2 regions of the Shewanella sp. SR44-4 genome follow, and region 2 is predicted to be linked to the other one. Evidence: predicted binding sites of a transcription regulator. Region 2 holds the regulator's gene; the other holds the start of a gene.
What was found. Region 2 encodes LexA, which represses DNA repair genes until DNA is damaged. Its sites were predicted from a motif close to TACTGTATNNNNATACAGTA; they were not measured.
Positions count from the first base shown of each region.

Region 1: a site for LexA is predicted at 9,060-9,079, ahead of H5125_RS20325 (LexA family transcriptional regulator). Genes of this name have one in related genera too.

Region 1 is NZ_JACJDU010000068.1:1,647-13,561, forward strand. It holds gene H5125_RS20305 (AbiJ-NTD4 domain-containing protein) at 1-426, shown strand, start outside; gene H5125_RS20310 (hypothetical protein) at 537-1,415, shown strand; gene H5125_RS20315 (hypothetical protein) at 1,427-3,307, shown strand; gene H5125_RS20320 (ATP-binding protein) at 3,798-7,403, shown strand; gene H5125_RS20325 (LexA family transcriptional regulator) at 9,089-9,496, shown strand; gene H5125_RS20330 (Y-family DNA polymerase) at 9,509-10,765, shown strand; gene H5125_RS20335 (HDIG domain-containing metalloprotein) at 11,195-11,915, opposite strand, start outside.
Region 2 is NZ_JACJDU010000002.1:128,426-149,395, reverse strand. It holds gene H5125_RS01960 (ComF family protein) at 1-150, shown strand, start outside; gene nfuA (Fe-S biogenesis protein NfuA) at 422-1,000, shown strand; gene H5125_RS01950 (FKBP-type peptidyl-prolyl cis-trans isomerase) at 1,109-1,438, opposite strand; gene H5125_RS01945 (S9 family peptidase) at 1,475-3,409, opposite strand; gene dinF (MATE family efflux transporter DinF) at 3,480-4,823, opposite strand; gene H5125_RS01935 (polysaccharide deacetylase family protein) at 4,838-5,896, shown strand; gene H5125_RS01930 (SCO family protein) at 5,914-6,540, opposite strand; gene cyoE (heme o synthase) at 6,556-7,467, opposite strand; gene H5125_RS01920 (heme A synthase) at 7,481-8,461, opposite strand; gene H5125_RS01915 (hypothetical protein) at 8,461-9,012, opposite strand; gene H5125_RS01910 (SURF1 family protein) at 9,069-9,896, opposite strand; gene H5125_RS01905 (DUF2909 domain-containing protein) at 9,844-10,062, shown strand; gene H5125_RS01900 (cytochrome c oxidase subunit 3) at 10,079-10,954, opposite strand; gene H5125_RS01895 (cytochrome c oxidase assembly protein) at 10,951-11,514, opposite strand; gene ctaD (cytochrome c oxidase subunit I) at 11,516-13,111, opposite strand; gene coxB (cytochrome c oxidase subunit II) at 13,121-14,707, opposite strand; gene H5125_RS01880 (cell division inhibitor SulA) at 15,103-15,609, opposite strand; gene lexA (transcriptional repressor LexA) at 15,606-16,220, opposite strand; gene plsB (glycerol-3-phosphate 1-O-acyltransferase PlsB) at 16,485-18,908, shown strand; gene mtr (tryptophan permease) at 18,908-20,164, shown strand; gene H5125_RS01860 (VOC family protein) at 20,309-20,970, shown strand, end outside.

The sequences.
Region 1 (11,915 bases), on a different contig from region 2:
GGTCAAATCACAAGAGTACTCAATCCATCACTAACTTCAGTTACTGGACAAGTAAGCAAGACGCTTGATCAGGAACTTAATGATCTGATTGCAAGAGCAAATAAGAAAATATGTAACGCGGACGTCCAAGTGCGTTATGAAGCATTGAAAGAGCTTTGGGACGGATTCGAACGTATAAAAACAGTATTCAACCCTAGTCAAAGTAAAAAACAATCAATGACACAACTGCTAGATGCCTGTGCATCAGATAGAGAATTCAGAGCTCAACTAGAATCTGAGGCTACAGCTCTGACGACAATTGGTAACTCGTTTTTTATTCGTCACTCAGAGGTTACTCAGATTAAGTTAAATGATAGTGACCACATTGAATACTTTTTTCATCGCCTAGCAAGCTTTTTGTGCTTATTGGCGAAAAAATTAAGTTAACTAAGTTGGTTAGAGCGATTCTCAACGTTTGTGTCTAAGTTATAAAGGCCAGGCTAGTTGATAAGCGTTGTTCACACTTTAACTCGGCGTCATGCACTAGAGGAAATTGTATGATCATTTGTAGTAAAACAAGCGAAAGACTTCGAGATCTTATCAATGAAGAGACTGAGTATCGTTCCGGTCCAAACTTGGTTAAGTTTTTTAACGTATTAGGTTTTAACCATTCTTATGGGCAAGGTTTCCCTTCTCGTTGGAAGTATACCGATGATTGCTTAGAGACTATCAATGGTACCCCCAAACTAGATACTTGTATTAAAAATGCATTTAATCCAGTTAACTTTATCGGACGTCTTGGAGAACTAGATGGTTATTTAGCTGACTTCAATCAGTATCTTGCTTTCGACAAATGGCAAGTGGTCAGAAATGAAGCTGAAATTACCTTCAAGAAGCTCCACAAAGTAGAATTACATGAAAACGAAACGAATGTGCCTAGCCTGTCTGAGTCTGATTTCTTGAGCCGAGAGTTTAGTGGCTTCTCAATCTCTGACTTAGGTTTGGATCCTAATATCACAGACACGTTAAACAACCGATTAGATGAAATAGAGAAAACTTACAATTCTGGGGCATACCTTTCGACTATTTTACTTGCAGGTAGCTCGTTAGAGGGGATATTTCTTGGACTTGCATCAAGTAACCCTAGGGCATTTAATACCGTTAAATCATCGCCAAAAAACCGTGATGGAAAAGTACAACAGTTTCATGATTGGACACTGGCAGCGTTTATTGATGTTGCAAAAGATTTAGATTTGATTCAACTGGATACATATAAATTTTCGCATACGTTGAGGGATTTTCGAAACTATATACATCCATATCAACAAATGTCGTCAGGTTTTACACCCAGAGAGCATACAGCTAAAATTTGCCTCCAAGTTTTAAAAGCTGTAATTATGGAAATCTCAGAAAATATCAATAAGATACCTAAATAAAAGGAATTAAAGTGTCTAAAGTTAATGGAGTGACCAATTTGATACATAACTATGATGGATGGTGTCGAAGGATTGATTTACATTTCCGGTCACGATTTCCTCATCTAAATACTAGGTTATTCAAGCTTGATGATTATGAATATCAGTTGTATTTAGTTGATTCTGTTGATGAATTTGACGTAATTAGTGATGCTTTTAATAGAGAAGTAAAATTCGTAACGGCTCCAATCAAGCTAGTAATGAATATTCCGGAAACTTATAAGATTGAAATTGAAAAAATTACGGATGATAAAATACCATCGAAATTTGAAGGCTACCCATTAACTAATACCCAAATATACAGTCACATTCTTTCAATTCATCCTAATGTCAAAGTGAGTAAAATTGAAGAAGATCATGATAATCGACTTATAATTGTAGAGCTTGCAGGGAGATATGAATCAGATGTAGTCGTGGGTGTTGAAGAGACCGCGGCGGCTCTAAAAGGCCCGTATTCTTATAAAGTTAGAATCGGAGGAGAGCTAACCTCGAATTTTAAAACTAGTGACGAAGTGTTTAATATTGCACCATCTCAGACCAAAAGTGAATTGAACTGCGCTTTTATCGAGAGAGATGAAGCTTTATGGTATGAGAATATTGAAAATATTTATAATGGCTCATATCAAAAATCTGATCTTTATTTCTTTGATCCTAGTAAATCAGCATGCCTTGTTAATTTTTCAAAATTCCAGAATGCAAATTTGAGAAACCACCTACTCCTATATGATGTAGTTTACTGTGTTCTTCCATTAGCCCACAAAATGTCAAACTTCCTTGTAAACCAAAAAATATCAAAAGATGAAATACTACGCTTGGTTAAGCGAGGAAGGCTAAAAATATTAAATATGCAACCTGAGAGCAGACTAGACTACGGCTTTATAAATGAAGCCTTCCAAGAAAACCCATCAGCTGTTGTAAGCAGGCGAGCATTATCAGCTTTATGTGCAATTGATTTGGTTGAAATGAATCAGTCGTACGCTTTGAGTGATCCTGATCTAGATAAATACATTTACCCATTAGTACAAGAGGTTTCTAAGCTAACAGGCAAAGATATTGGTACTGTTAGCAATTTCTTACTTTGGCCTAAGCAGGCTCTAAGAAGAAGCCTTGATTCATTAAATCAAGCTGGGCCTATGGGGATATCTAGATATGGAATTAATAACCCTATAATCGATTCGCTACCGGCAGAAAATAAAGAAAAAATTAAATTTGAATTTATTGTTAATAGTGACCAAATTCATCTTTCACATGCATTGGATGCTACATATTTCCCTTTTTTCGTTGATGGTGGGAAATACTCAGACCACCCTTATGCTCTCATGATGGGAAAGATGCTTAACTTCTTTAAAAACTCAAGCTGTCACAATATTTCTAATCTAGTTGATGTTGAGAATATAAAATCAGCTCAGAATCCCAGCTTAGGACTAATCTCAGCTTTTGATATTAACGATTACATCCCTGTTCTAGAATTTGAGGAAGAAATTTCTAGTAGCGTTGTTCGTAATGGTATGAACTCATTATTTTCAGAATTGAATTTACTTAACAGGGAAGGAAGGAGTCAGCGTATCTCTGAGTATAATGTTGAGGTAGACAAAGCTCTTAGAAATAAAAATGTTTCTAAACATGCGTTGGATTTAGGAGAAGATACCTTAGGCTTGTTTATTCCATTTTGGACAACTGCTAAGAAGTTGGTAAAAGGAGGTACTAAAATGGCAATGGATAAATTCCCAGCAATACAAAACGTATCCGAATTCATAGAAGATAAGACCAGCAAAGAGAGTGGTAAAAATAGAAACATAAGCGTACTTACTCAAGTAAACAGGGTCGCTAAATTAAAACGCGAATTCAAGTAAGATAATAGAGAGATCAGCTGACAAACGGCTGCAACCTGACTTCCGGCAGTTGAGCCGAGCGTTATGTTTATGGAGGTAAATTTGACAGATTATATAAATCTTGTAAAGAAGTTCGGGTTGAGTTCAGTGTGTACGGAGCCAAGGTTTTAGGCTGGGTGGAGGCATTACTAACCACTTAATGCGGCGTTATTGCATATCTGCTTGCCATACTTTCCCTAATGCCAATAATCATTTTCAGAGCTTATCATCTAACGCATTTTTGTCCAGGTACGTGACAGTAAAATGCAGCAGACTCGTTTATGCCCGAAGTTTGTTTCGAGCAACATAATATCAGCCCATACGTTTGTCGGTTGGCCTACTTTTAGTTATGTTCCACAAAAATAAGAAACTAAAATTGATTCAGTTGTTTAACTATTGACCTGGATGCAGGAATATTACAAAGTGTCCTTAGAATAAAAGTCGCTTTTAGGTTTAGATAGTTCAATCTCTTATGAAAAAAATCACGTCCTTTAGATATTTGCTTTTAAGTTTGCTCAATAATATTGTTTCATGGCTTGAAAGGTCTAACCATTCGGATATAGAACAATCTAAATTCGTGGATCTCGCACCAACTGATGAGGCTGACAAGGAAGGTATATATACCAAAGCGATTTTGTTTGCTACGAATAATACCAAGGTATTCAACATTGCTCTAACTGGTCCCTATGGTTCGGGAAAGAGCAGCATCATCCAATCCTTCTTGAAGAAGTATAGACGACCTGCGCTTCAAATCTCTCTAGCCTCCTTCATTCCCGAGGGTGATGTAGGGGAGAATAAGGTGAGTCGCCAAGAGATTGAAAGAAGCATCCTACAGCAAATATTGTACGGTGCTGACGCAAACAAACTTCCTCTTTCGCGCTTCAAAAGAATTCAGTCACCAGGAGTTTGGTCGTTTCTTAAATCTCTCTACATCATGTTTGGTGCTATTGCGCTTTGGTATGTATTACATTTACGAGAAGATATAATCAAAGGTGAATTTTTGGTTCCGTTTGAACTCAGCAATTGGTTCAATATAGTAGTTTTCTTTTTCGCAGCAGTATTCCTCTGGACAGTCCTGCATCACTTTTATGTGGCGAGTTTCGGTCTGTCACTCAAAAGCATTTCGTTGAAGGACGTTGAGATTAAACCTGCATCTGATGATCAGGCGTCCATATTAAACCGCCATCTAGACGAAATAGTTTACTTCTTCCAATCAACCAAATACGATCTTGTAATCATTGAGGATTTAGACCGATTTAATAATGCGGATATTTTCGTCTCACTCCGCGAAATTAATAGTCTCGTGAACGAGAACGCAGGTGTGAAACGTACTATCAGGTTCCTCTACGCCATGCGTGACGATATGTTTGTCAACACCGAGCGAACCAAGTTCTTTGAATTCATTATTCCCGTCATACCTATCATCAACACATCGAATTCGATCGACATGGTATTGGAGCAGGGAAGTAGACTTGAGCTCGATGGATACCTTGAACGGCAGTTTCTGAGAGAGGTCTCACGTTACCTGAACGACCTGAGATTGATTCGAAACATCTTTAATGAATACGCTATTTATGCGGCTCAATTGGAAATAACTGGAGAGAGTCTACTTGATGCCAACAAGCTTCTTGCGATCCTGATCTATAAAAACGTTTATCCAAGTGACTTTGAGCAACTGCACTGCGGCGCGGGTAATCTCGCCAAAATATTGAACCTCAAAGACGAACTCATTAGGCATGGTGAGGCGACGAATAGGGCCGAGATCCTGGGGCTTGAAGAGCGTCTTGAAATCGCGGAACGGCAGACTCCTTCGGACCTTAGAGAGTTGCGGCAAATCTACGCTATGGCTCTGGTTGAGAAGCTTCCTGCGAATACTTACAACGTTAGTCATGATCAGCAGACATTGTGTTCACTTCCTCAACTGGCCAGCCACGATGCATTCGAGAAACTGATTGAGACTTCACGTCTGTTCTACTACAACAACTATGGTAACCAAGGACATATCGATGCTTCTAAATTACAAAGAGAAGTAGATACGCAGAGATCTTACCTGCAACGCAAAGTGGAGATAGAAAATAAGGCGGCTGATAATAAGAACAAAAGCTTGCGTAGAATAAGTGAGCTCAAGTTAAAGATTGCAACGCTACGCACGACTAAGCTCAACGAGCTGTTGCGTTTGGCCCCCAATGGCCTGCAAGATCATTTCGAAACCTTCGGGGAAAACGGAGAACTTGCCCGTTTTCTGCTCCTAGAAGGCCATATTGATGATACTTACTATCAATACACCTCACTTTTTCACTCGGGCCGTTTGTCGCCAAATGACAATAAATTTCTGATCCAGATACGGGCATTTGTCACACCAGATCCAGGTTTCCCGATCGATAATCCACAAGAAGTTGTTGCTGCTATGCGAGATGAGGACTTCCGACAAAGCTATGTCTTGAACATCAAGCTTGTCGATAACCTTCTGAGGGACCAAAGCCGTTACCTTGACCAAACGAAGAAGCTTTTCGAGTATATCTCATCCGAATTTGAAAGCTGCGAGGGATTTTTCGATGCCTATTACACCAGTGGCAGCAATGTTGCCGGACTTCTTTCAGGACTAGCCAATGCATGGGATGAACTTATCCCTGCAGTTGTAACCAGCCCTAACAATATCTCCCACGTCACTCAATTGGTCGCAAGCCTGCCTGAAAAATCGCTCAAAATGTTCGCAAGGGATTTTGACGAGCTACCAGAATTTGTTTCGGCGAACCTTCCAGAGATTCTGGTTAGTTTACCTGAACTAGCATCGGAACGCCTTGCATGCCTAGACTTTGAAGTCAAAGATCTGGCTGCAATCAAAGAACACACTGAAATTGTACGTTTCATGTTCGAGAAGGGACTTTTCGCACTTACGATCGCAAACTTGGAATACGTTTACCAAATGATTTTAGGAGAGAACGATCTCGAACCACTACGGACGAGGAACTACACGACTATACTATCGATGAATAATCTTGCCTTATTGGAGAGGGTAGAACGCGATTTCGAGCGCTACCTGTGTGAGATCCTTTTAGAGCTTGAAGGAAATTCTGAGGAAGATATCCCCGCTATTTTAGCTGTTGTTTGCCAAGATACGCTTGAGCAAGATGATCTTCGGGAGTTCCTTGAACGGCAGATGATACTGTTGCCAAGTCTAGAGGGTGTGCCTGAGAAATTGCACCCGATGCTGTTCCAGTTAGGTAAGATTGAACCAACTTGGGCAAACTGTCTTGCTTTCATGGAAGATAACGTGTTCGAGGCAGATAGCCTGATTGGATATCTTGATCGAGATGTTGTTCGTGAAGTTATCTTGGAACACTCTATGCCTAGTGATTCTGCTTCGCTGAAGCTGCGTCAGTTCCTCCTCAGTGCGGGCTCGCTGTCTGATGCAGCCTATAGAGAATATGCTCACGCCCTGCCGAATTCGTTCAAGAACCCACCAAAAGAAATCGAACCAAACAAGCTTCAAATCCTGATTAATGAAGGAAAAATCACATTCACTAAGGAAAGTCTCGATGCATTCGCTGATCACTGTGATTTGCAGGTTTTATTCGTCGCGGTCAACATCGATTCATATCTTGCGGACTCTGACAGCTTTGCACTCGACGATGACTTTCTAGAGGAGCTTCTTCGAGCTGAAATTGATAATACAGCCAAGCTTGGGATAATTGAATTGATGGACCTAGAATTGCTTGTGGATCTTCCTAAGCGGTCAGCTATTATCGGCCCAATTATTATCAACACTGACGCCAATATATCCAGTATTAGTCGGAGTATTGCGCAATCTCTGATAAAACATTCTTCGCCCATAGCGACGCAAATCTCACTCTTCAACAAATACCATTCTCTTATGACAAATGACGAAGTTCGCCTTGTTTTGAGCAATCTACCTAAACCATTTTCAGAAATAAAAACAGGGTACAATTCGCCGAGATTGAAAAACACTCCCGAAAATCAGTATTTGGTCAAATGGCTTGATTCAAAAAGCATTATTTCGTCATCAACTGTTAGTTTGTACAATAACGAAATAAAAGTGAACCTCTATAGAAGGTAATAAAAAATAAACAATATAATCAGCCGCATAAGTATCGTGGCTGTTCAATATAGACTAGCTTCGCTTGCCCATGTACAAGCATTAAATGCCATAAATTATGAGCAAAGGAATAAGAGCCTTTAAAGGCGGCGATGTTAACTCATAAAAATATTAATCCGAAACTCATGGATTAGAGTTAAAAATCTAACTCGGAAATGTCCAGAGACGTGCCAGCACGATCATTGCGAGCACGTTTGAGCTCCTAGGTAGCTACAAAACTAGACTGTTGAATGCCTTTGTTTTTCGGGGGAATTAACATTCAGGCCTAATTCCTCTAGAGATTCGATTAAAGGAGTATAAAATCTTTTTCTGGGCTCACGGTTAGCTCTATTATTATCGATGCTTAGTCTGCCATCATCTATCCGCTCATGGTTTGGCGCCTGAACTCAATATCGTATTGCTTTAACATTCTTCCTGGTGATAAGTTGACTGAGTAAACTTATCACCAGGAAATAACAATAAAGATGATTTTACAAATATCACTCATATGATCATACTGTTGATATGTATGACTAAGTTAGACAGCACATATAAGGTGGATAAATGAACTACTATGCAGAGGATCCCTTCTAGGTAATGTAAACCTGGAGGGTAAATGAAAAAACTAAAACATCAGTACCGAAAACGTATTAAAAGCCAGTGTCAATATTTTTGGGGGTATTATCCAAGCGTACGCAGTGCAGCCCACAAGCACTTTTCAACAAAACAAGAAAAGGGTTATTACTTCCTTCATATGATTGAGTGCAGAGGCTACCCGATCAAGTTACGAGCAGCACGAGGAAGATCGTTGGCTAACCCTTGGGATGACTACCCAGCGTACGTGTATGACCTAGCAAAAAGTTGGAAGCATAATTCCAAACGACGCTATCAGTACTACAAGTAAATCTCACGATAATAAAGCTCCTCCTTTGAGGAGCTTTTCTATTTCAGATCCAGAAGAGCGTCAAGAGCCATTAATTTTATTGGCTCTGTTGTAAACATCTAGTCAACTGCAGCTATTTTTAACATTCCAAGGTAACAGGCTGTCAATATCCGGTGCTGGTGCAGAGTTCATCAAGGCAAGCCATGATTAATTCAAATGACGTTAAGCCATTTACCTTTGTTGTTTCGTCAATACTATAAAGCTTGGCACGAGCTGGTCACTTCCACAACTGGTAAAGACATCCATAACTTGCAAGCTTTTGTAAAATAAATCACGCTGACAATATTGCCAAAGCTGATGCTGTTGTCGCCTAATTCTGTGATGGCTTAAGTAATCCTTACAGCAAATTCAATAAAAATACTGGGGTTGAACTGTTAAGTTAGTTTACTTAGGTTGAGCATGGAAATATTGAATTACCTCGTACCAGGAGAGGAATTGCTAGTTGAGAAGATGCTTTCCTAGTGTTTTTCATGTAGGTACGAGCACACCACTAATATTTTTGAGACGTTACAACAAAAGCAATAACCTCTTCTTAATTTTCCAAGCTAAACGAACACATTACCAACATCATAGAAACTTTAATAATATAATCAGATAGATATTCTGACTGGCGTATGCTGGTCTTATTTTTGAAGAGATTCCTTCTGCGAAAAAAACATTAAAGATCTAGCAATAAAAATTAGATCGCATAAAATAACTGTACAAATGTACAGTGGTTATAAATATGCGCATTATCCCTATTCATGCAAGTGCTGGTATTACTGGGTTTGAATCTCCAGCTTCAGAATATTTACAGTTAGCATTAAGTCTTGATGAGCTACTTATAGAGCATCCTAGTGCCACATTCATTGGTGTGGCCACTGGTGATTCGATGCAAGGTGTGGGAATTTTCTATGGTGATTTATTGATAGTGGACAGGCATGAAACGGTTCGAGATGGTGATGTTATAGTGGCTAATTTCAATGGTGAGTTTGTATGCAAAATCCTTGATAAACCTCGCAGACAGCTACTGTCATCCAATGAAAATCATCAACCTCAACCCATCAATGATTATGACTCTTTCAGTATTGAAGGCGTGGTTATTCGCTCTATACGGTGCCATCGGCAAAGCCCGTTACTGGCTGGTAAGTAAGGAGGAGGAAACATGTTTGCGTTGGTGGATGCGAACTCATTTTATTGCAGTGCAGAGCAAGTCTTTAGGCCTGATTGGCGTGGTAAACCCATCATTGTATTAAGTAACAATGATGGTTGTATTGTTGCTGCAAATCGGCAAGCGAAAGATCTTGGCATACCTAAGTTTTCTCCTTACTTCAAAGTGAAAGACATGTGTCAGCGCTTAGGAGTGATTGCTTGCTCAAGCAACTATGAACTCTATGCTGATTTATCCTTGAAAATGATGAATATTATTGGCCGTTTTGCGCCAGAGCAACATATTTATTCCATTGATGAAAGCTTTCTGTCATTTAAAAAATGCTATCCAGCAATTAAATGCTTGCGAAGTCAAGGTCAGCTCATTAGGCGCGCTGTTTGGAAAGAAACTCGATTACCCGTGTGTGTGGGGATGGGGCCAACTTTAACGTTGGCAAAAGCAGCTAATCACGCAGCCAAAAAATTACCTGGCTATCAAGGTGTATGTGTCATTGACAATGAAGATGAGCGATTGGCTATTTTACGTGCCATGAATGTCAATGATGTATGGGGCATTGGTCGTCGTATTAGTCAAAAATTAGCATTGATGGATATAAAAAACGCATTAGAGCTTGCCAATATTACTCCAGGGTTAGCCCGCAAACAATTTAGTATTGAAATAGAGCGAACTGTACGTGAATTAAATGGACTGGCTTGTAAACAATGGGATGAGGCAAGAGCAGATAAACTGCAAATATTCTCTACTCGTAGCGTTGGTGAGCGAATTATTGATTACGATTCTTTGTTGCAAGCATTGAGTAAACATATTGGTATTGCTGCTGCAAAAGCCAGACGACAAGGATCACACTGTAAAACCATGATGATGTTTGCGAGTAATTCACCCTATGATGAGCATCCTGCAAACTTTAAAGTGTTGGTGTCTTTTCCTTGCCCAACAAATTGTACAAAAGAGTTAACCCAGGCAATGAGCATGGCGGCACCAAGACTTTTTAGGCCAGGAGTGAGATATTACCGAATGGGAATAGGGCTGCTTGATTTAAGCGCTCAAAAAAACACTCAACTCGACATGTTTAATTCATCTAAAGCCAATCCAGTATTGATGCAAACCCTAGACGGCATTAACCAGCGTTATGGTACGGATACCTTATTTTTAGCCGCTCAAGGGATAGAACAAAAATGGTCGATGCGACGTGATTTACTCACACCACAGTACACGACAAATTGGAAAAGTTTACCTGCGATAAAGTGCTAGATAACCACAGAACAATACATCAAATTAAATATGTAAGACCTGGTTGAATTTACCATAAGCTTGTGACATGTTATCAAATAGGTGCTGAATGTTTAGTCCTATCGTTAGAAGCTTAATGGGCCCATCCATGTCAATGAGGTAAATGATGATGTCAGAATTGTTGAGTTACGATCTCGCCCTGATTTCAATAGGCATTGTCATCATTGGTGGTTTTGCTCTAGGCCTTTATCATATCGTCACGTTTAATTCCTTTAAGGCCAGACAAGCCGAAAATAAAATAGAAAACTCCATAAAATAAGCTTTAAGTCATCATATAAGCGTTCGCTGTGTAGTCTACTAGCTAATAGTGGCTTGATGTAAAGCTCACAAATTTATCAATGTCACAGCGGAATGCTCGTTATTTTCAATCCACTCATTAAGTTCCTTGATTTAGCTAGCGGTATTGAGTCTATACATCACGTTGCCATTTACTTTAGTAAAGTAATAATGTGACGGTAGAGCATCAAATTGAATTTTGGCATAGTTAGATTCAGCAGAGCTTCTATCCGCCTGTTTTAATACATGTTCAATTGGGTAGCGAGTCTTGTGTCCGTATGGTTTCCCGGCTAAAAGCTCGGTTAACATCGAAAATATTCGGCTGTTACGACTCCCTAATTCCCCTAGTGGTTTAGCTAGTAAGGCAAATGTATAGCTCTCATGGGGGCCTGAACAATATTTTTCATTGTTCATGTTGAGTGCAGGGTAGATTTTACCAATATCATGAAATAACGCCGCAACTAGGCCTGTTTGGCACTCTATGTCTGAATGACCTAGATGTTTAGCATTTTGATAAGTCATTTCAGCAACCTCAATACTATGCTCAAATAGGCCACCAAGATAGCAATGATGATGCTTAAAACTGGCTTCAGAGCGCATGAATAGCCTAAGTACTTCTTCATTATTTAGGATAAAAACGACGAAAGGCAGTAGCTCCTTAACCGACACAAAACTGAGCAGTTTCAAAAATCGACCAACCAGCCCCTCATTCTTATTGTGAGAAAAATTCACCATTTTGATAAATTGCCCTTCAGTGCATTGAATGTGCACAGGTTTGATAGCACAAACCACAGTATTACCTTGATAGTCGTGTGCTATTACCATTTGTGCCAGA
Region 2 (20,970 bases):
AGCATGACGTATCAGCGTGTTGCGTTGATTGATGATGTTGTTACTACTGGAACAACCGTAGATGAAATTGCAGGTTTATTTAGCCTGCAGTTTGTCCATGTGCAAACTTGGTGCCTTGCGCGTGCTGAAGCGCCGGGATTGTTAGATTAAATCTTTTTAAGGGTAGATTAATCTAGGTTGAGGTTAGATTAATTCGATTTGAGTAATAACAAGATTTTTTGTAAATAAAAACAATTAATTAATATGTCTTGTAACGCTTGGTATATGGGGCATTGCAGTTTTTTTAGGGTAAAAAAAAGTTGAACTAGATCATTTTTTCGAGATCAAATCCCACTGACACTACAAAGCCAATGCAACACAGAGTATCATAGGTCTAATTCTTACTAATTTACTCAGGTATTCCCTGACGGAGCAGGTTTTTATGATCACCATTACCGATACAGCTCAGGCCCATTTCGTCAAACTATTGGCCGACCAGCCGGAAGGTACGCACATTCGTGTGTTTGTTATCAGCCCAGGTACTGCACAAGCAGAGTGTGGTGTGTCTTATTGTCCACCTGATGCCGCTGAAGCTGATGATGTAGAACTTCCATTTAATGGCTTTAGTGCTATGGTCGATGAAAAGAGCGCACCATTTTTAGATGATGCCAGCATTGACTTTGTAACCGACCAGCTTGGTTCGCAACTAACATTAAAAGCACCTAACGCAAAAATGCGCAAAGTGTCTGGAGATGCGCCATTAGTTGAACGTATTGAATATATTATTCAGTCAGAGATTAATCCACAACTTGCTAGCCACGGCGGTAACATCATGCTGGTAGAAATTACCGAAGCTGGTGTTGCAGTATTGCAGTTTGGCGGTGGGTGTAACGGTTGCTCGCAAGTTGATATCACCTTAAAAGATGGTATTGAGAAGCAATTGTTAGATATGTTCCCAACGGAATTGACTGGTGTTCGTGACGTGACAGAGCATGAGCATGGCGAGCATTCTTACGCCTAATCGCGTGATGAATTACTGCTACTAACAAAGCTAATAAACAAAAACGCGACCTCATTATGAGGTCGCGTTTTTTGTTGGTATCGATTAGGTTTTCGCCATCTAGTGGCTTTAGTCGTCTCGAGTGAGTACTTCAAGTAATTCAATATCAAAAAATAAATCTGAGTGTGCTGGAATACGCTCACCAATCTGGCGTTCTCCATAAGCTAAATGAGCCGGAACTGATAGTTGCCGCTTGCCGCCGACATTCATACCAATAATACCCTGATCCCAGCCTTTAATGACTCTGCCGGTGCCAATGACACACTGAAACGCATCTGAAGCGTCAAACTGACTTCCGTCGGTTAATCGACCGCTATAACGAGTGGTAATTAGCGCACCTTTAACTGCGGTTTTACCGTTGCCAACTTCAATGTCGGTAATAATCAATTCTTGAGTCATAGTATTCTCGTATGTGACGACTTGGGCTGTTTGAGGTTATTTTACCCCAAGATTGGTCGCTAAGAAGTGTTCTATTGCAATGAATGTTGTAAGACGATGTTCATTATTACTTAAGTAATGATCGCCATTTTCCAGTTCGATATACTTTACGGGTTTATGTAAATCCTTAAGCGCATCATACATTTCTTCACTGTGTTGCACTCGCACCACGCGATCTTTAGTGCCGTGGATTAATAATACCGGCACGTTAATATTGGCTACTTTGCTAATAGGTGAGCGCTGATACAAATCGTCGTAATCATCACCAATTTGTTTTTTAACAATTTTGCTATTGTCGTACCGACGCGATGATTTAACTAAATATTCAAGGTCAGTTACGCCCGCGACACTAATGGCACATTGATACAGATCGGGGGTGATAGCTACGCCCATTAATGCTGCATAACCACCGTAACTGGCACCGACAATACACACGCGTTTAGGATCGCTAATACCTTGTTCGATAAGCCAGTGAGTACCATCCTCAATGTCGGTTTGCATTTCTAGGCCCCAGTTTTTAAGACCCGAACTCATGAAATTGAAGCCATAGCCTGACGATCCTCGAAAATTCATTTGTAGCACAGCATAGCCACGATTAGCTAAAAACTGCGCCCAATAATCAAACGTGGTTGAGTCGTAGCTAATAGGTCCACCATGGGGGAAAATTATGGTCGGTAAGTTTTTGGCGTCAGTGTCTTTTGGAGTAGTGAGAAAGGCTTCAATGGCTAAACCATCACGAGCATTATAATGGACTGTTTGTGGCTGAGATAACACTTCTGGTGGTAATTGGCTGTAACGGTAAGCGATAGGGTAAAGTGCTTTTTGATCTCTATTTCCAAAGTAATACGCACCAGATTCAATAGGGCCAGTAGCATAAACGATGTAACGACGTTCATCATCACTGAACTGAGTGATCACATTATGTGACTCTGGTAATGCAGTTGTAAGACCATTGTTCAACTTGATATAATCTTGGTCCCAGAACAGATATTCACCTTCAATGTCGGTGCTTAAACCAATGACCTTTTGTTTTAGCGCGGAATACACGAGCCAGCCTTCAACATCGTAATTTTCATTGTGAGAAACGAGTTCTTTAGTCAATGTCGGGTCAGTTAAGTTGACTTTAAAGATGGCTTTAAAACCTTGATGATAGGCGCTGATATATAAGATATTAGGATCATGGTCAAAACCGATAGGCCAAATTACGTCTTCTGCTAAAGCCTCGAACTCCCATAACTTACGGAGATCTTCACCCGCTCCTTTTTGCTCGTAAATACGGTAGGTAGTGTCATCGCGATAAATGCCAATACGCACTTTGTGCTGCCTATCGGTTAACCAGTTTCCAATGTGCATACGTGCTGGTTGTAAAGTCTTGATACCGCCTGTTTTTAAACTGACTTTAACGACGCTTTCATATTGTGGTTTAGAACCTAAACCTTGAATTTGCATGAGGATATGATCTGGATCGTTGTCAAGATAATCAATAACCGATGCTTGTAATTGCGGTAAATCGACAAAACGCGATAGAGAACGATTAGAAAACACACTTGAGGTTTTATTGTCGCTCAGTGAGTATTTTATTAACCGTGTTTCGGTTGTGGGAACACCTCGACGGATGGCGGGATATTTAGACTCGATTAAGATGACATCATTATTTGCCCACGTTAACGATAAAATGACAAATTTATGATTGTCAGTTTGCAATGGATAAATATCTTTATTGGTTTGAATATCGCGAATAGTGAGTACTTGGCCTTCAAGCTCATTAGTACTGACTCGTACGAGCGACGCAATTTTTTTACCGTCTGGAGATAAGCTAACAAAGCGGACATCTGGGATGCTGGCAAAGGCTTCTATAGGCAGAGGTTTGGCAAATGAGCTAAGCGAAAATAGACATAAACTAATAACAACAAGCCATAAAATCCGTTTCATTAAAGGTCCATGTAATGCGATATAAAATGTTATTTGGATGTTACATTTATATATCAAGGTCTTCAATATATTATACGGCCGCCAGTTGATATCTGAGTTTGTAGTAATAGTGCCAACCAAGAGTCAAGCTTCGGCATAGCATGAATATTGACATCGCAGCCCAAAGGCTGTGGTTGCCCCAATCTTGCAATAGGTACCAACTCGGAAAGTAAACGCCAAAGGTAGCAATTATCATGCTGTTTCGCATAATATTCCCGTGCGCTGCACCAATATACACACCATCAAACAGGTAACAGCCAAATGCCAAGATAGGCATAAAAATGAGCCAGATTAAGTAGTTGTTTGCAGCGTTTTGCACTGCTTCAATATTGGTTAATAGCTGAATTATCCATGGTCCTGCCGACCAAAAAAGCAGGCTAAATAACACCGCAACCATTGCCGACCAGCAAAATGCCAATACGACACTGTCATGCAGTAATGTTGGATTTTTTTGACCAAATGCGCGGCCCACTTCGGCTTCAGCATAATAAGCTATACCATCTAACGCATAAGATATCAGCATGAGTAAATTAAGCAGCACTGCGTTGGCGGCAATCGTATTGTCGCCCAAACCGGCACCATAAAAGGTCATAAAACTAAAGGCGGCTTGCAAGCACAAACTGCGGATAAAAATATCACGGTTTAAGGTGAGTAAACGAGCATATCCGCGCCATGATAAATGGGCGATAACTTGGCTTAAATTAAGCCCTCCAGTAAGTACTAGCTGGCGTTTGACCATAATCAATGCCACTGAAAAAGCACTGATATCAGCAATAACCGATGCCAATGCAGCGCCTTGGACATTCCATTTAAAGATGATGACAAATACAATATCGAGAATAATATTAGCGCTGTTAGCGATAATTAATTGCCACATGGCTGCTTTCGGCGCTTGGCGTCCGAGTAACCAGCCTAATAACACTAAGTTGACGAGAGCAAAAGGCAGTGACCAGATTCGAATTTCGACGTATTGGCGGCAGTAGAACATCACTTGTTCGCTGGCATCGCTGAGGCTTAATGCTAAATCAAGTATGGGAGAGTGTAATATTACACAAGCTACTCCCAAGGTTAATGCTAGGCTGCAACCTTGTATCAGTAATTGTTGTTGAGTTGAGGTATCATTAGCACCGTAGGCTTGTGCGACTAACCCGGTGGTGGACATGCGTAAAAAGCCGAGTAACCAAATCATTAAGGTGATAATGGTACTGCCTAGTGCTACGCCACCAAGATAGTAAGCTTGTCCAAGATGACCAATCACCGCAGTATCAACTAATCCTAATAGCGGAATGGTGATATTCGACAGTATCATTGGTGTCGCTAAAGCCAATAATTGACGATTTTTTTGGCGGTTTAATAGTAATGCGCTAACTGACATAGGTATGGATAATCATGGTTAAAAAAATAGCTTTATTGTTGGTGTTGTTCAGCTTAAGTGTATTGAATTTTGATGCCAATGCGGTGGTCATTTTACAATATCACCACGTGTCGGAAAATACCCCCAAAAGCACGAGTGTCACGCCAAGTCAGTTTGCTGAACAGATGCAGTACTTGGCTGATAATGATTTTACCGTGATTTCATTAGCTGAAGCTGTTGATTCAATAAAGCATAACACGCCAATAGCCGATAGACGTATTGTGATTACTTTCGATGACGGTTATGACAGCATTATCAACAATGCTGCGCCCATTCTAGCCTCACATCAATTTCCGTACACTGTGTTTATTTCTGTTGCCCCCATCGATGCCGGTTTCAAAGGGATGATGAGTTGGAAAGACATTACTGCCTTATCCGAGCAAGGCGTGACGATTGCCAACCACAGCTGGGGACACGAACATTTAATTCGTCGTCAAGGCAAAGAAACCCAAGCCCAATGGCAAGCCCGTGTCGAAGATAATATCTTATCGACAGAAGCTGAAATATTAAAACGTACTGGCCAAAGTGTAAAAATGTTTGCCTACCCGTATGGTGAATACACTAACAAATTAGAAGCAATTTTGACGAAACAGGGCTTTGTTGGCTTTGGTCAGCAATCTGGTGCCGCAGGGGAATATGCTTCACTAACGGCATTACCGCGCTTTCCGGTTGCCAATGCTTATGCTGATTTAGCGAGTTTAACGGTTAAGTTTTCCAGTTTACCAATGCCGGTGATTAAGCAGAACATCAGCGATCCATTATTGGTATCAGGTAAGTGGCGACCTAAATTAGAGTTAACTCTTGATACGCAGGATATTTATCCACATCAAGTGATGTGTTTTATTCAAGGCCAAGGACCGAAGAAACCTATTTGGTTAAGTGAAAATCGCTTATCGATTCAAGCATCATCAGATTTGGCACCCGGGCGTTCACGCTATAACTGCACAGCGCCCAGCAAAACAAAAACGGGCTATTATTGGTTTTCACAAGCGTGGATCCGCCCGCAAGATAATGGTCAATGGCTCGAAGAGTAACGATATTACGTAAATGGCTAGTGCCAAGATTGAACGATTTGGCTAAAGTCAGCAATGAGCTCAGCATTAAGAATTTGTGCGAGCTGACCAGGCTGTGGTTTGGGTTTAAATACTGCTATTTTCTCCCCTCTTGGTGAAACCAACACATACGATGCGCTATGGTCTACTTGGTAATCACTGTCCTCTCCCACCATGGCATACACAAAGCCTAAGTCACGACTAAATGGAAACAAATCGGCGTGTTCTGCACTGACGGCTTTAAAATTTTTATTGAAAAAGTTTATGTAATCTAATCGTTTAGCTTGAGTGTCACGTTTAGGGTCTGCCGACACAAACACCACTTGTACATTGCTGGCTATTTTTTGCAGTTGTGGATATGCCGCTGCGAGTTTATTCAGAGTGGTAGGGCATACATCCGGGCAAGCGGTGTAACCAATAAAGAACAAACTCCATTTACCTTGTAACGTTTGGTTAGTAAACGCATTGCCGTATTGGTCTGCTAATGTAAATGGTGCTAATGGGCGCTGCTGCTCAAATACATAACTGGTCGCCAATGGCATAGGCTCTGTTTGCGTCTGTTGATAAACGACACCACCCACTAGGGCTAATAACATTAGCCCTACCGCTATCATTATTTTCAATATATTTTCCTTTTTAATTTAAGCGTTTACCCAAAAGTAATGGTCAACTAATAATACAATAAACAACACCATTAAATGATAAATTGAGAATTTAAAGACTTGCATAGACAGCTCTGGATAGTCATGAAACTTTAACTGCCACGCTTTATAAATAAAACCGCAGCTGAGTAATGTTGAGCCCACCAAATATATTGGACCACACATGCCGACTAAAACGGGTAGTAGACAGGCAATGGCTAATAAAATGGTGTAAAGCAAAATACAGGTTTTGGTAAATTCTACCCCATGTGTCACCGGTAACATTGGAATATCGACCTTGGCATATTCTTTACGGCGATGAATGGCTAATGCCCAAAAATGCGGTGGAGTCCAAGTGAAGATAATAATAACCAGAAGCAGAGCGTAGCCATGCAGTTCATTGGTTATTGCGGTCCAGCCTAATAATGGCGGCATAGCGCCGGCTAATCCACCAATGACAATATTTTGTGAGGTCGCCCGTTTAAGATAGGCGGTATACACCAAGGCATAACCAATTAAACTGGCAAAGGTTAACCAAGCTGTGAGGGGATTAACTAAGGTATATAACACCACAAAGCCGAGTGATCCGAGCGACACCGCAAAGGTTGCCGCTTTAATGCTGGAGATTTTTCCTTTAGGCAGCGGACGATTATAAGTTCGAGCCATCAAACCATCGATTTTACGATCAATTAAGTGATTAAACGCCGCCGCAGAGCCTGCCATCATCGCAATGCCTGCCATTCCCGCAACCAAAGGTTGTAACGGTACAATGCCAGGCACAGATAAACACATGCCGACCAACACTGTAAGCAGCATAAGTGCTACGACTTTGGGTTTGGTCATTTCAAAATAGGCGCGCCATTGTAGAGTTATCTTAGGTTGAACCTGACTAATAGTAAGAGGTTTTGTCATGGTTGATCCTCACTTATGCTTTACGCAACAGGGCGTAATTAATAAAGACTAAGGTAAGCAGCAATAAGGCTGCGCCTCCATTGTGTGATACTGCGATGCCTAAAGGTAAATTCATCACCACATTACTAATACCCAGTCCGACTTGAGCGATGACCAGTAACACTAATAAGTAACCACTGTTACGCATTATATGTGATTGTGCATAGCGTAATTTGAGTGCAAGTACGATTAGCGTTATGGCGGTTACCACTGCCCAAATTCGATGGCTGACATGAATGGTCATGCGGGTGGAATAGTCTAAAACGCCAAATTCAAAACTGGGGTGATCGCCTTGGAATGGTGAAAAAGCATCGGCTAAACGTAAATTATCGACCCAATTACCTTCACATATGGGCAGGGTGGTACAGGCAAGCGCGGCGTAATTTGATGAGGTCCAGCCACCGAGTATAATTTGAATGACTAATACACCAAAACTGACTAGTGCTAAAGGAATGAGCTTACGCGCATAGGTATCACCTCCGGGGATCCTTAATGGTTTAAGCCGCAGATATAACAGCAGTAACAAGGCGAATAAACTAAAACCGCCTATAAGGTGCGCCATTACTACAACAGGCATTAATTTCATGGTGACAGTCCACATTCCCAATGCGGCTTGAAACACAATGAGTACCGCAATAAAAACGGGCAGTTTTTTGGGTGCTTGCGGCTGTTTAAGACACATAATTAGAATGGCTAAAACCATTAACCCTAAAGTACCAGCAATATAGCGATGGATCATTTCAAGCCAAGCTTTTTCTGGCTCAATTTGAGCATCAGGAAATCGACTTTCAATATTGGCTAAGTCATGGCTTGCACTCGGCACCGCTAAATGGCCGTAACAGCCTGGCCAGTCAGGACAACCTAATCCAGCATCAGACAGACGTGTATAGGCGCCCATTAAAATAACGGCCAAGGTAAACACTAAAGTGAATTTGATTAATCGCTGTATTGCCATTAGCCAACCCTCGACAACTTAAGCATTTTGCGTAAATCGGCAATCATGGCTTTGCCCTGAGCAATATTGGCGTCGTGACCTATTACGTTGTCATATTGCATGACTAAGCTACCGAGAGGGTCGACAATAATAAGCTGTTGATTGATCAATAGTGCAGCAAGTGCGTCATTGGCGTTTGCTTGGTCAAATGAGATATTTAATTGCTTGAGAATTTTGGTGTCACTGTGGCTGTTTACTACAATGATTGGGGTAACACGATCCCTATCTTTGCCCAGGGCAATATAGCTTTGGTGTAAAATGTACAGCCGTTCTTGGCATTGCTCATTGCAGGTTTCGGGTAGAAAAAACAGTACTTGCCATGCATGAGGTTTAGGGTTTTCCATGGCTAAGTTGGTGTAGTTTATGTCGGGAGCGATCAGCGCCCCTTTGTTGGTTGCTGCTCCGTTATACAGCTCTAGGCTTAACACTAATTTGGCTAAGGCAACCGGTAAAATAAATACCAGCAGTAAGACCAGTAGTGCTTTATTGCTTTTTTTCGGTAGGGAGTTCATTCCATCTCCTCTTTATCATTTGATATTATTGTTAAGTTAATTATGAACGACGGTGCTTAGCGTCGAAATTGTCGAAATGCTATCCAACTCATTAGTCCTAAAAATACTGCTGCCATGGTGAACCATTGCAAGGCATACCCTTGATGTTTTTGTGCCGACAATGGAATGGGTATCCAAGGTTGAGGCAGGTGATAATTTGGAACATTGTCGGGTTGCAGCACCACAGGCGTCAGTGTATGGCCAAGCATGTCAGTGAGTGCGGGTATATTGATATTTTGAAAACGTACTGGAGCATGAGTATCGGCTAATTGCTCTGCATCGAGTCGGTCACTTAATGGGTTGGGTTGTTTTTGATAAACTCGGCCAAACAGTGTGTAGTAATTTGTTTTTAAGGGGGTTAGTTCAGGTAAAATTCGACGGTCTTTGTTTGCAGGCACAAAGCCTAGCTCGACCATTATCCAAGGTTGTTCAGGGGTTATTTCAAAAATTTGATACGCTAAATATCCTACTTGACCCTGAAACACTTGATTGTCTAATAACAGCATCATGTTATTGACGGGTTTAGCTGAGATCTTCAGACGATAACCCGTGAGTAATCTCGTCTCCGGTTGAGAGCTTGTTGAGGCTTCTGACGTTTCAACTATTGTCAACATTTCCTCATAAGTGAGTGCTTGTTGCTGTTGGCGCTGGATAAGTGTGCTTTGCCACTCTTGTTTAAAGGTTGCTCGTGATAACTGCCATAATCCTAACTTGACCAACAAGCTAAACACGACCAAAGTAATGATTACGAATAATACCCGAGACACCCCCACACTTTTAAAAGGATTGCCTGTGACAACACCTTTCATCGTTAAGTTAGTTTTAGTCTCGTTGCTTGTATTCATATTATTTAACTTAGGTAGGGCCTTATTTATTATGGTTAAGGGCGAGCATCAACAATCAATGAGTCGTTTTCTCGGCCGGCGCGTATTGTTTTCTGTTGTCGTTATAATGGTATTGCTGGTGGCTTTGGGGCTTGGTTACATTCAACCTAACCCCAGACCTTATTAGTCGTTAATACGTGGTTTTATAGTACGTATACGAAAATGAATAAACATAACCACACCACATCAACGAAGTGCCAATACCAACTCCCAGCTTGAAAAGCGAAATGCTTGTCGGGGCTAAAGTGGCCCTTTACAATTCTGAGTAATAAAATAATCAAGAACAGGGTGCCAATCGTTACGTGCATGCCGTGAAAACCGGTTAACAAAAAGAAGGTGTTGCCGTAGACACCAGAAGAGAGCGTAAGCCCCATTTCTTGGTATGCATGGCTATATTCTTCAACCTGTAAACTGAGAAACGCAATACCCAGAATTACCGTCAACGCTAACCAGATTATCAAAGGTTTACGATTGGCTTTTTCGAGATTGGTATGAGCAAAGTGCAAGGTAACCGACGAGGTTAGCAGTATAATAGTGTTAATTAACGGCAAACCCGTCCATGGCATGGCTTCTGTTGCGGTGCCATCAGGTGTTTTAACCAATGGCCACATAGCTTCAAATGCAGGCCACAACACTTCATGGGTCATGGCATTGTTAGATGCGCCACCAAGCCAAGGTACTGAAATCATTCGGGCATAAAATAGCGCGCCGAAAAATGCCCCAAAAAACATAATCTCTGAAAAAATAAACCAACTCATTCCCTGCCTAAATGAACGATCCATTTGCGGTGAATACAGTCCAGCCATGGATTCATCAATAACGGTCTTAAACCAGCCAAAAATCATAAAGATAATCACGGCCAAGCCGGTTATTAAAATGTAACCGCCAGAGGTTTTTTCAGTGGTTAATTGTTGTACATAATTACCTGCGCCAAACGCAATTAAAAATAAACCGATAGCACCGATTATTGGCCAAGCACTTTGGGTTGGCACATAATAAGTTTGATACTTTGTTGTCATTTTGCTGCTCCTTGCTCCATGACGATCGCCTGTCTATCGGTGATGTCATAAAGGGTATAAGAGAGAGTCAATGTGTTAATGGACGCTGGTAAATCAGGGTCCACGTAAAAAATCAGTGGTAGTTCTGCTGTTGCTGCTGCAGCCAAAGGTTGTTGATTAAAGCAAAAACATTCCGTTTTATTGAAGTATGCCGCCCCTTGCCCTGGCGATACCGAAGGTATTGCTTGGCCTACCGTGTCACGTGTCGATAGGTTTTTAACCAAAAATTGTGCGTGAGTGAGCTCCCCAGGATGTACGCTTATTTGGTTAACTTTAGGGCTAAATTCCCATGGCATACCTGATTGAACTTGAGTCACAAATTCAATGGTTACGGTCCGGTTTTTATCAACCACCACCGCTTCATAACTACTGGCGCTATTTTGGGGTTTGCCATTAATCCCCAATGTATCGCAGAGCACGTCATAAAGCGGTACCAGCGCAAAACCAAACCCAAACATACCAATTGACCCGGCAATCAGGATGATTAATAGCTTACGATTTGATTTTGTTGGCTGTGTCATCTCATTTAATCTCCGGTGGAGTGGTAAACGAGTGATATGGCGCAGGGCTGGCAATCGACCATTCCAAGCCTTCGGCTGCTTCCCAAGGATTATCTCCAGCGGGTTTGCCACCCTTGATACATTTGAGAACTACAACAAGGAAAATTAGCTGAGATAAACCAAATGCAAAGCCACCAATCGACACAATTTGATTCACATCGGCAAACTGTACCGCGTAGTCGGGAACCCGACGCGGCATACCTGCTAAGCCTAGAAAGTGCATTGGGAAAAACAACACGTTGACGGATATTACCGAACACCAAAAGTGCCACTTACCTAAAGTTTCGTTATACATATGGCCGGTCCATTTAGGCAGCCAATAGTAAGCCGCCGCCATAATGGAGAATATCGCCCCAGTCACCAGTACATAATGGAAGTGAGCCACGACAAAGTAAGTGTCGTGGTATTGGAAATCAGCAGGGGTAATTGCCAACATCAAGCCCGAAAAGCCACCAATGGTAAACAGGATGATAAATGCCACTGCAAACAGCATTGGAGTTTCAAATGTCATTGAACCGCGCCACATAGTGGCGACCCAATTAAACACTTTCACCCCGGTTGGAATGGCAATCAACATGGTGCAATACATGAAAAACAATTCGGCAAAAACAGGCATACCAGTAGTAAACATGTGATGTGCCCATACCAAAAATGACAGAATGGCAATACTGGCAGTGGCGTAAACCATCGAGGAGTAACCAAACAGCTTTTTACGGCTAAAGGTTGGTACTATCGCGGAGATAATACCGAAGGATGGTAAAATCATGATGTAAACTTCGGGATGGCCAAAGAACCAGAAAATATGCTGGAACATCACCGGATCGCCACCACCTGCAGCATCAAAAAAGCTAGTACCAAAAAACTTATCGGTTAATACCATGGTGACCGCACCTGCGAGCACCGGCATTACTGCAATCAGTAAAAATGCGGTAATGAGCCAAGTCCACACAAACAAAGGTAACTTCATCCAGGTCATGCCAGGAGCTCGCAAGTTTACAATGGTTACAATGACGTTAATTGCGCCCATTATCGAACTTATTCCCATTATGTGAATGGAGAAAACAAATAGGGCGGTACTGTCAGGACTATAGGTGGTTGAGAGCGGAGCATAGAATGTCCAGCCAAAGTTAGGGCCGCCGCCTTCCATAAAGAGTGAACCTAATAAAATGGTAAAGGCGAAGGGTAAAATCCAAAAACTCCAGTTGTTCATTCGCGGTAGTGCCATATCTGGGGCACCAATCATCATTGGAATTAACCAGTTTGCTAACCCGGTAAAAGCGGGCATCACCGCCCCAAACACCATGATGAGGCCATGAACTGTGGTCATCTGATTAAAAAAGTTAGGTTCTACTAGCTGTAATCCAGGCTGAAATAATTCAGCTCGAATCACCATTGCCATCGCACCGCCAGTAAGAAACATAATGAAACTAAACCATAAATACAGCGAGCCGATATCTTTATGGTTAGTGGTGAGTAGCCAGCGCATTAGCCCCTTCGGAGCGCCGTGATGATGATCATCATGAGCGGTAGCCAGTGTATCGTGCGTTGTTGTGCTCATTGTTTTCCCCTACTGTCCATGGCTAGCGACATCGGCAGGTTGCACCGCTTCGCCAGAATTATTGCCCCACGCATTGCGCTCATAAGTAATCACCGCCGCCATCTTTTGCGGGCTAAGTTGACTACTAAATGCCTGCATTGCGGTACCTGGTTTTCCGTGCATAACGATATCGATATGTCCGCTAACCGGTCCAGTAACAACAGGGCTGCCAATAAGTGAAGGGAAAGCGCCTGGTAATCCAGCGCCAGTGGCTTGGTGACATGCAGCACATGTCGTAGCATAAACCTGCTCACCTTCAGCAATTAATTGCTCCAAGGTTAACGTGGGCAGATCCTCCGGTACAACAGCTTCTGCTACGGCTTCGACAGCTTGATTGGCTTTGTCGGTAACCGCATCGGTAATGTCAGTTGTCGTTGCTGCAATAGTATTTGCTGCATCGGTTACTGCTTTACTTGGTTCGGTGCTTGCCTCGTTACTGCCTAAAAAGTTTCCTATATCAGCAGCTTGAACTACATCACCGCTATTATTGCCCCACGCATTACGCTCAAAGGTAATGACTGCGGCAATTTCTTGGGCGCTAAGTTGCTTTGCAAAGGCTTGCATTGCAGTACCTGGTTTACCGTTTAAGACGATATTCAGGTGATCGTTAACAGGGCCTTTTATGATAGGGCTGCCAATTAATGATGGGAATACACCAGGAAGACCCGCACCATTGGGTTGGTGACAAGCGGCGCACCTAGCAATATAGATTTGTTCACCTTGTGAGGTTAGCTCCTCAAGAGACAAGGTTTTAGACATTGATGCCGCAGCGGCTGCAGCTGCATTGCTTGCTAGTTTTTTTTGCTCCACTAACCAATTATCAAAATCGGCCTCCGATAATGCTTGCACCACAATCGGCATGAAACCATGGTCTTTACCGCATAACTCGGCACATTGGCCGCGATACGTTCCAGGCTTATCAATACGAGTCCAGGCTTCGTTGATAAAGCCTGGATTGGCATCTTTTTTAACGGCAAACGCGGGTACCCACCATGAATGAATAACATCATCAGATGTCATCAAGAAGCGCACTTTTTGGTTAATGGGCAGTACTAATGGCTTATCGACTTCAAGGAGGTAATGCTCGCCTTTGGCCTCACTGCCATCAATTTGTGCTCTGGGAGTGGATAATGTGCTGTAAAATTCGATGTCTTTATCAAAATAGCTGTAATGCCACTTCCACTGCGACCCGGTAATTTTTATGGTGAGATCAGCATCACTGGGATCTTCCATAGCAATCAAGGTTTTGGTGGCTGGAATAGCCATGCCGATTAAGATGATGAAAGGGATGACGGTCCAAGCAATTTCCACTTTGGTACTTTCGTGAAAATTGGCCGCGACAGCGCCTTTTGATTTGCGGTGATAAATCATTGAGTAAATCATGATCCCAAACACCACTAACCCAATTACACAACAGATGTAAAGAATCGTCATGTGGAGGTCATAAACCTTGCCACTGATATCTGTCACGCCTTGAGTCATGTTGAGGGGCATTTCTGATGCCCCAAGCGGAAGTGCTACAAACACCACCAGTAAACAATACAACCATTGCTTCACAAGACTACTCCTCTGCTAATTGCAAATAGCAACTACAAAGAAGAGTCACACAGTAATTCTCTGCTCTATGCAAACTCTTCGGTTCCCGAAAAAAGTTTGATGACCTCAAAGTACTTTGGTGGCTGTAAACATACGGTCTACGGTTTTATTGTTAGCTGTGCACCACGCTTGTACCTACTACTGAACTTATCAATTTTGATTTGGCTCATTTGTCTGAAAGTAATCTTGATTACTGCCATTCACGTCCAATTAAAGATAAAAAATGTTTCATCCTTGTTAACCACATTACTTGTAGATTAAACATTGATCAAGATCACTTTGTTGGCTAATAGGCTGAAAAAAGATGAAAAAAAACCCTGAATTCAATACAGGGCTTGGTAATGAAGGGTTCGTGCTTAGTGAAATGAGCAAAAATTACTTGTTCCATTTGTTAAAGTAGGGCTAACAAGTTGATGTTTGTGAGGTAAGTGAGCATTCACATCTTCAATTACCACCCCTAATGCACGTGCACTTTTGGCGACAATTTCTAAACGGCGACTATCGCGAGCATCAAGTGAGCTTGTCCAAGTTACTACTGCGCTCGATGTACCGCTAGTGAGCGCTTTCTCCATGGCCCATAATGTTTCGACTTCATCTTTGGTGTGTACCAGTAAAATGCGATCCATTCTTACACCAGCACTTGCCAGCATATGTTTATAGCCAATATGGGGCGGGCTAATTAATACAATCCATCTGCCTTGCTGGCTCAATATTGCTAACTGGCTGCACAATTGGCTCAGTTCAGCTTCACCTTGGGTGACAGTTTGTAATGTTTGAATGGTTTGGGTGCCATGCAGTTCTGTTTCAGTTAAATCTACCCATAAGCCCGGGTGGCGTGGCGCGATGCCCATTAGTTTGTTCATAACCAATCTCCATTACGGATAACGCCAACGGCAAGCCCTTCGATGGTTAGGCTTTGGCAACTTAAATCTACTTTTATCGGATTGTAATCTTCATTTTCGGCATGCAGATAAATCACATTACCTTTTTGTTCAAATCGTTTTACGGTGACGTCATCATCAACACGTGCCACAACAACCTGGCCATTACGTGCTTGCTGCATTTTATGTACAGCGAGTAAGTCGCCTTCTAAAATGCCGATGTTTTTCATGCTGTCACCACGCACTCGCAATAAAAAATCTGCGGCGGGCTTAAACATGTTTGGATCGACTTGATAGTATTGTTCTACATGCTCTTGGGCCAAAATAGGTTCACCAGCAGCAACCTGTCCAATGAGTGGCAGACCGGTTTCAACCTGTTCTTCATGAGGTAAACGAATGCCTCTTGAGGTACCAGGCATGATCTCGATAAAGCCTTTTTTGGCTAATGCTTTTAAATGCTCTTCGGCGGCATTAGCACTTTTAAAGCCAAGACGATTCGCAATTTCAGCACGAGTGGGTGGCATACCTGTTTCGGCGATATTGTTTTTAATTAAGTCTAAAATTTCTGCTTGGCGCGGCGTTAACGGTCTCATGATGATTCCTGTCTTTTTATACAGTGACTGTCATTATATACAGTGTTTGTGTTCGCGCAAGTATTAACCAACTATTTTTTGTATATTGTTGATTAAGTATCACTCAACAATATGTTTTAATTAACTATTACTAATGTTCTGTCTTATGTTATTTCTGATAGTGAGAGCTTAAACGTAAAGATAGATCGGTCTGATAGTGTAAGCAGGGTGGTTTCTGGTATCCTATACGACAATATTACAGTGGCTTATGTTGCGAAAATAACCATGTCAAAACCAGATTCAATATTTTTACGAGCATTAAGATGGATTCAAAAGTGGATGGTACAGACCATTGTGGTCCCTCACGATCCTTTTGATGACCTCAATATAGATCCAACTAAACCTTTGGTTTATTTAATGAAAACGGAATCTATTAGCGATATTGCCGCGTTGAGCGAAATCACCGAGGGCTTTGGTCTGCCCAGTCCTTATGAGCCATTACAGCTTGATGGCTTAACCGTGCCTCGTGTGGTCTGTTTAGAGGGCCGCAAACCACTATTTGGTAAACGTGAAAGTGGTGACAAATTCCTTAATTATTTTACCAGTTTATTGTCACTTCATAGTGAGAGCCCTGAATTAGATATACAGTTGGTTCCTGTTTGCCTTTATTGGGGACGTACCCCAGGTAAAGAAGAAGACAGCATGAAAGCTGCTGTATTTGAACGTGAAAACCCTACGTGGTTACGTAAATGGTTAATGATTTTATTTTTAGGACGCCATAATTTCGTCCAGTTTTCTAATGCATTATCGCTTCGTCATATGGCCGATGAACATGGTACTGATAAAAGAATTGCTCACAAATTAACCCGAGTCGCCCGTGTGCATTTCCGCCGTCAACGCAAAGTCATGACGGGGCCACAATTACCGAATCGACAAGCGTTGTTTGCCTCTTTATTAAAATCAGAATCTATCAAAAAAGCCATTGAAGAAGAGTCTGCAAATAAGAAAGTAACAGTCGAGAAAGCACGTGAAACCGCCATTGAATACCTTGATGAAATTGCCGCCGACTATTCTGATAGTTTGGTGCGTATTGCCGAACGTTTCCTGACTTGGTTATGGAACAAATTATACAGTGGCATCAATATCAAAGGTGCCGAGCAAGTAAGACAGTTACATCATGATGGTCATGAAATTGTTTACGTTCCTTGTCATCGTAGCCATATGGATTACTTGCTACTGTCGTATATTTTGTATTATCAGGGCATGGTTCCGCCGCACATTGCTGCCGGTATTAACCTTAATTTTTGGCCAGCAGGGCCGATGTTCCGCCGTGGTGGGGCATTCTTTATCCGTCGTAGTTTTAATGGTAATAAACTTTATACCGCAGTATTTCGTGAATATTTAGATCAGTTATTTGCTAAGGGTTATGCGGTCGAGTATTTCACTGAAGGAGGTCGTTCGCGTACAGGACGTTTGTTAGCGCCTAAAACCGGTATGTTGGCTATGACAATTAACAGTGTGCTACGTGGGATAGAGCGCCCAGTAACCTTAGTACCCGTGTATTTAGGTTATGACCATGTGATGGAAGTGGCGACGTACCACAAAGAATTAAGCGGTAAGAAAAAGAAAAAAGAATCTGTATGGCAGGTATTTGGTGCTATTCGTAAGTTAGGCAATTTTGGCCAAGGTTATGTGAATTTTGGTGAGCCGATTAATTTACAACAGTTCTTAAATCAGCAGGCGCCAGAGTGGCGTGATGAGCTAGCTAAAGATCCTGACCAAAAACCATCTTGGTTTACGCCCTCAGTTAATTTGTTAGCTAACCGCGTAATGACTAATATCAATGGAGCGGCCGCAGCCAGTTCAGTAACATTGACTAGTTTAGTGTTATTAGCGTCAGAGCAAAATGCGTTAGAAAGAAGCCAGTTAGAACGTCAGCTTGATTTGTATTTAGCCTTACTTAAAACAGTGCCTTATACCGATTATACCTCTGTGGCCGAAGGTAATGGCAAGTCAATTATTGATCACTGTCTGTCGTTAAATAAGTTTGTTAGTACCAAAGACCTTATTGGTGAAATTATTTCAGTTGATGAAAAAATTGCCATCACCATGAGTTATTACCGTAATAATATTATTCATTTGATGGCGTTGCCGTCATTAATTGCCAGTTGTTTAGTGCATTATGACGTGTGCGATCGCCAGCGAATTCATGGCATTGTAATGGACTTTTATCCATTACTTAAAGCTGAGCTATTTATGAGCATTGATGACGTGCCTCAACATGTGGACAGCATTTTAGATTTCATGGTTGAACAAGGTTTACTGACCGGTAGCGATCAGTTTGAGATAACGCCTCGTCATATTACCCAAGTGTTACTGCTTGCTGAAACTATCAGTGAAACGTTGCAACGTTATGCGATTATCTTCAATTTACTCGCAATAAAACCTGATCTTGAGCGCTCAGAACTGGAACGCGATAGCCATTTGTTAGCCCAACGATTAGGCGCGCTGCATGGCATTACCGCACCAGAATTTTATGACAAAAAATTATATAACACCCTGAGTGTGAAACTGAAAGAATTGGGTTATTTATGCAGCGACGAACATCGTGCTGAAGTGATCAGAATTCGTGATAACGCTAATAAATTACTCAGCTCTTTAGTAAGACAAACCATTGTTGATAGTGTGGAAGCGGAGCACGGACAATAATGGCTAATCATATGAATGCTGCCAAGCATCGTACCAGCGGTAAATCTGTATTGGGTGGGGCGATGATTATTGCCGGAACCACTGTGGGTGCGGGCATGTTTTCGTTACCCGTTGTTGGTGCTGGAATGTGGTTTGGCTATTCTATCGCGATGTTGCTCGGCGTTTGGTTTTGCATGCTAATGTCGGGTTTATTGTTATTAGAAGCCAATTTGCATTTTGAACCAGGCGACAGTTTTGACACCTTAACTCGGGTGACTCTTGGGCAGTTCTGGCGGGTGATTAACGGCGTTTCGATTGCGTTTGTGTTATATATTTTAACCTATGCTTACATCAGTGGTGGTGGTTCGATTGTGAATCACAGTCTGTCAGCATTGGGCGTGAGCCTACCCCAGAGTGTGGCCGGATTGGTGTTTGCGGTAGTCTTGGCTTTGGTGGTATTTATTAGTACTAAAGCGGTCGACCGTATCACCACAATCATGCTTGGTGGCATGGTGATTACTTTCTTTTTGGCTATCGGTAACTTACTAATCGACATTGATACCATAAAGCTAGTGTCGCCTGATGGTGAATCGCGTTACCTGCCTTATTTACTTGCCGCGATTCCATTTGGCTTAGCCAGTTTTGGTTATCACGGCAATGTGCCAAGTTTAGTCAAATATTACGGTAAAGATGCCAAAACCATCGTTAAAGCGATTATTACTGGAACCACTATCGCATTAGTAATTTATATATGTTGGTTAGTGGCAACGATGGGTAATATTCAACGAAGCCAGTTTGCCGATATTATTGCTCAAGGTGGCAATATAGGTGTGTTAGTGGGTGCGTTGTCTGGGGTTATTGCCAGCCAATGGCTTGATAACATGCTAACCCTATTTGCCAACCTTGCCGTTGCCTCATCATTTTTAGGTGTGACACTAGGCTTGTTCGATTACCTTGCTGATTTATTTGGGTTTGACGACTCGCGCTCAGGACGAATTAAAACTGCAGCGGTCACGTTTGTACCGCCAACCATCCTTGGTTTGTTATTTCCGAATGGATTTATTTTAGCGATTGGTTTTGCTGCGCTAGCTGCCACTATTTGGGCTGTTATTGTACCTGCGTTATTAGCCTATAAAGTAAGACAACAATATCCTGACTCAAAGGGATTTAAAGTCCCTGGTGGAACCCCGTTAATTGCTATTGTGGTGTTGTTTGGAGTTATCACTGCCATATGTCATTTGCTGGCCATGGCCGATATATTGCCGGTGTTTAAATAGACGCAAAAATTCCGGTGAAACAACTTTTAGCCTAAAAGCCTTCGTTTGAAGGCTTTTTGCTTTTCTGCTGATATCGACTTAACTTATGAGACAAGTTTCATGTTGGCTATATCAAGGCAACTATTTTTATAAAGGATTAGGATAATGAAGGTACAACAGTATCAACAAGGACAGCCTTGCTGGATTGAATTAGCAACTCATGATTGGGCGGCAGGTAAAGCATTTTATCAGGCGCTATTTGGCTGGGGAGCAGATGATATGCCTATGCCAGAAGGGCATTATACTATGCTGCAAATCGACGGTGATGATATTGCTGCAATGTACCCAATGCCGGCAGAAATGGAGGCCTTACCGACTCATTGGACAATTTATTTTGCAGTCGATGATGTTGATGCTACCTCTAAGGCTGTGACTCAAGCTGGAGGTGAGATTATTGCGGGGCCTCATTCTGTTGGAAATGCTGGCCGTATGGCGCTATGCGCAGATCCAGAAGGCTGTCGGTTTGCATTATGGCAAGGCCAAGACCATATTGGCATTAAGCGATCGCAAGAATCAAATACCCTATGTTGGGTTGAGCTTACTTGTCGTGATACCGCTGCGGCGAAACAGTTTTATAGCCAAGTATTAGGTTACCAAACTAAGCTTAATGATGTGGCTGATTTTGAATACACCGAATGGTATGCGGGGGAGCAAGCCATTGGTGGATTGATGGAAATGACTGCAGAATGGGGCGATACTCCTGCTCATTGGATGAGCTATTTTGCCGTTGATGACTGTGATTTATCAGTGACTAAAGCACAAACCTT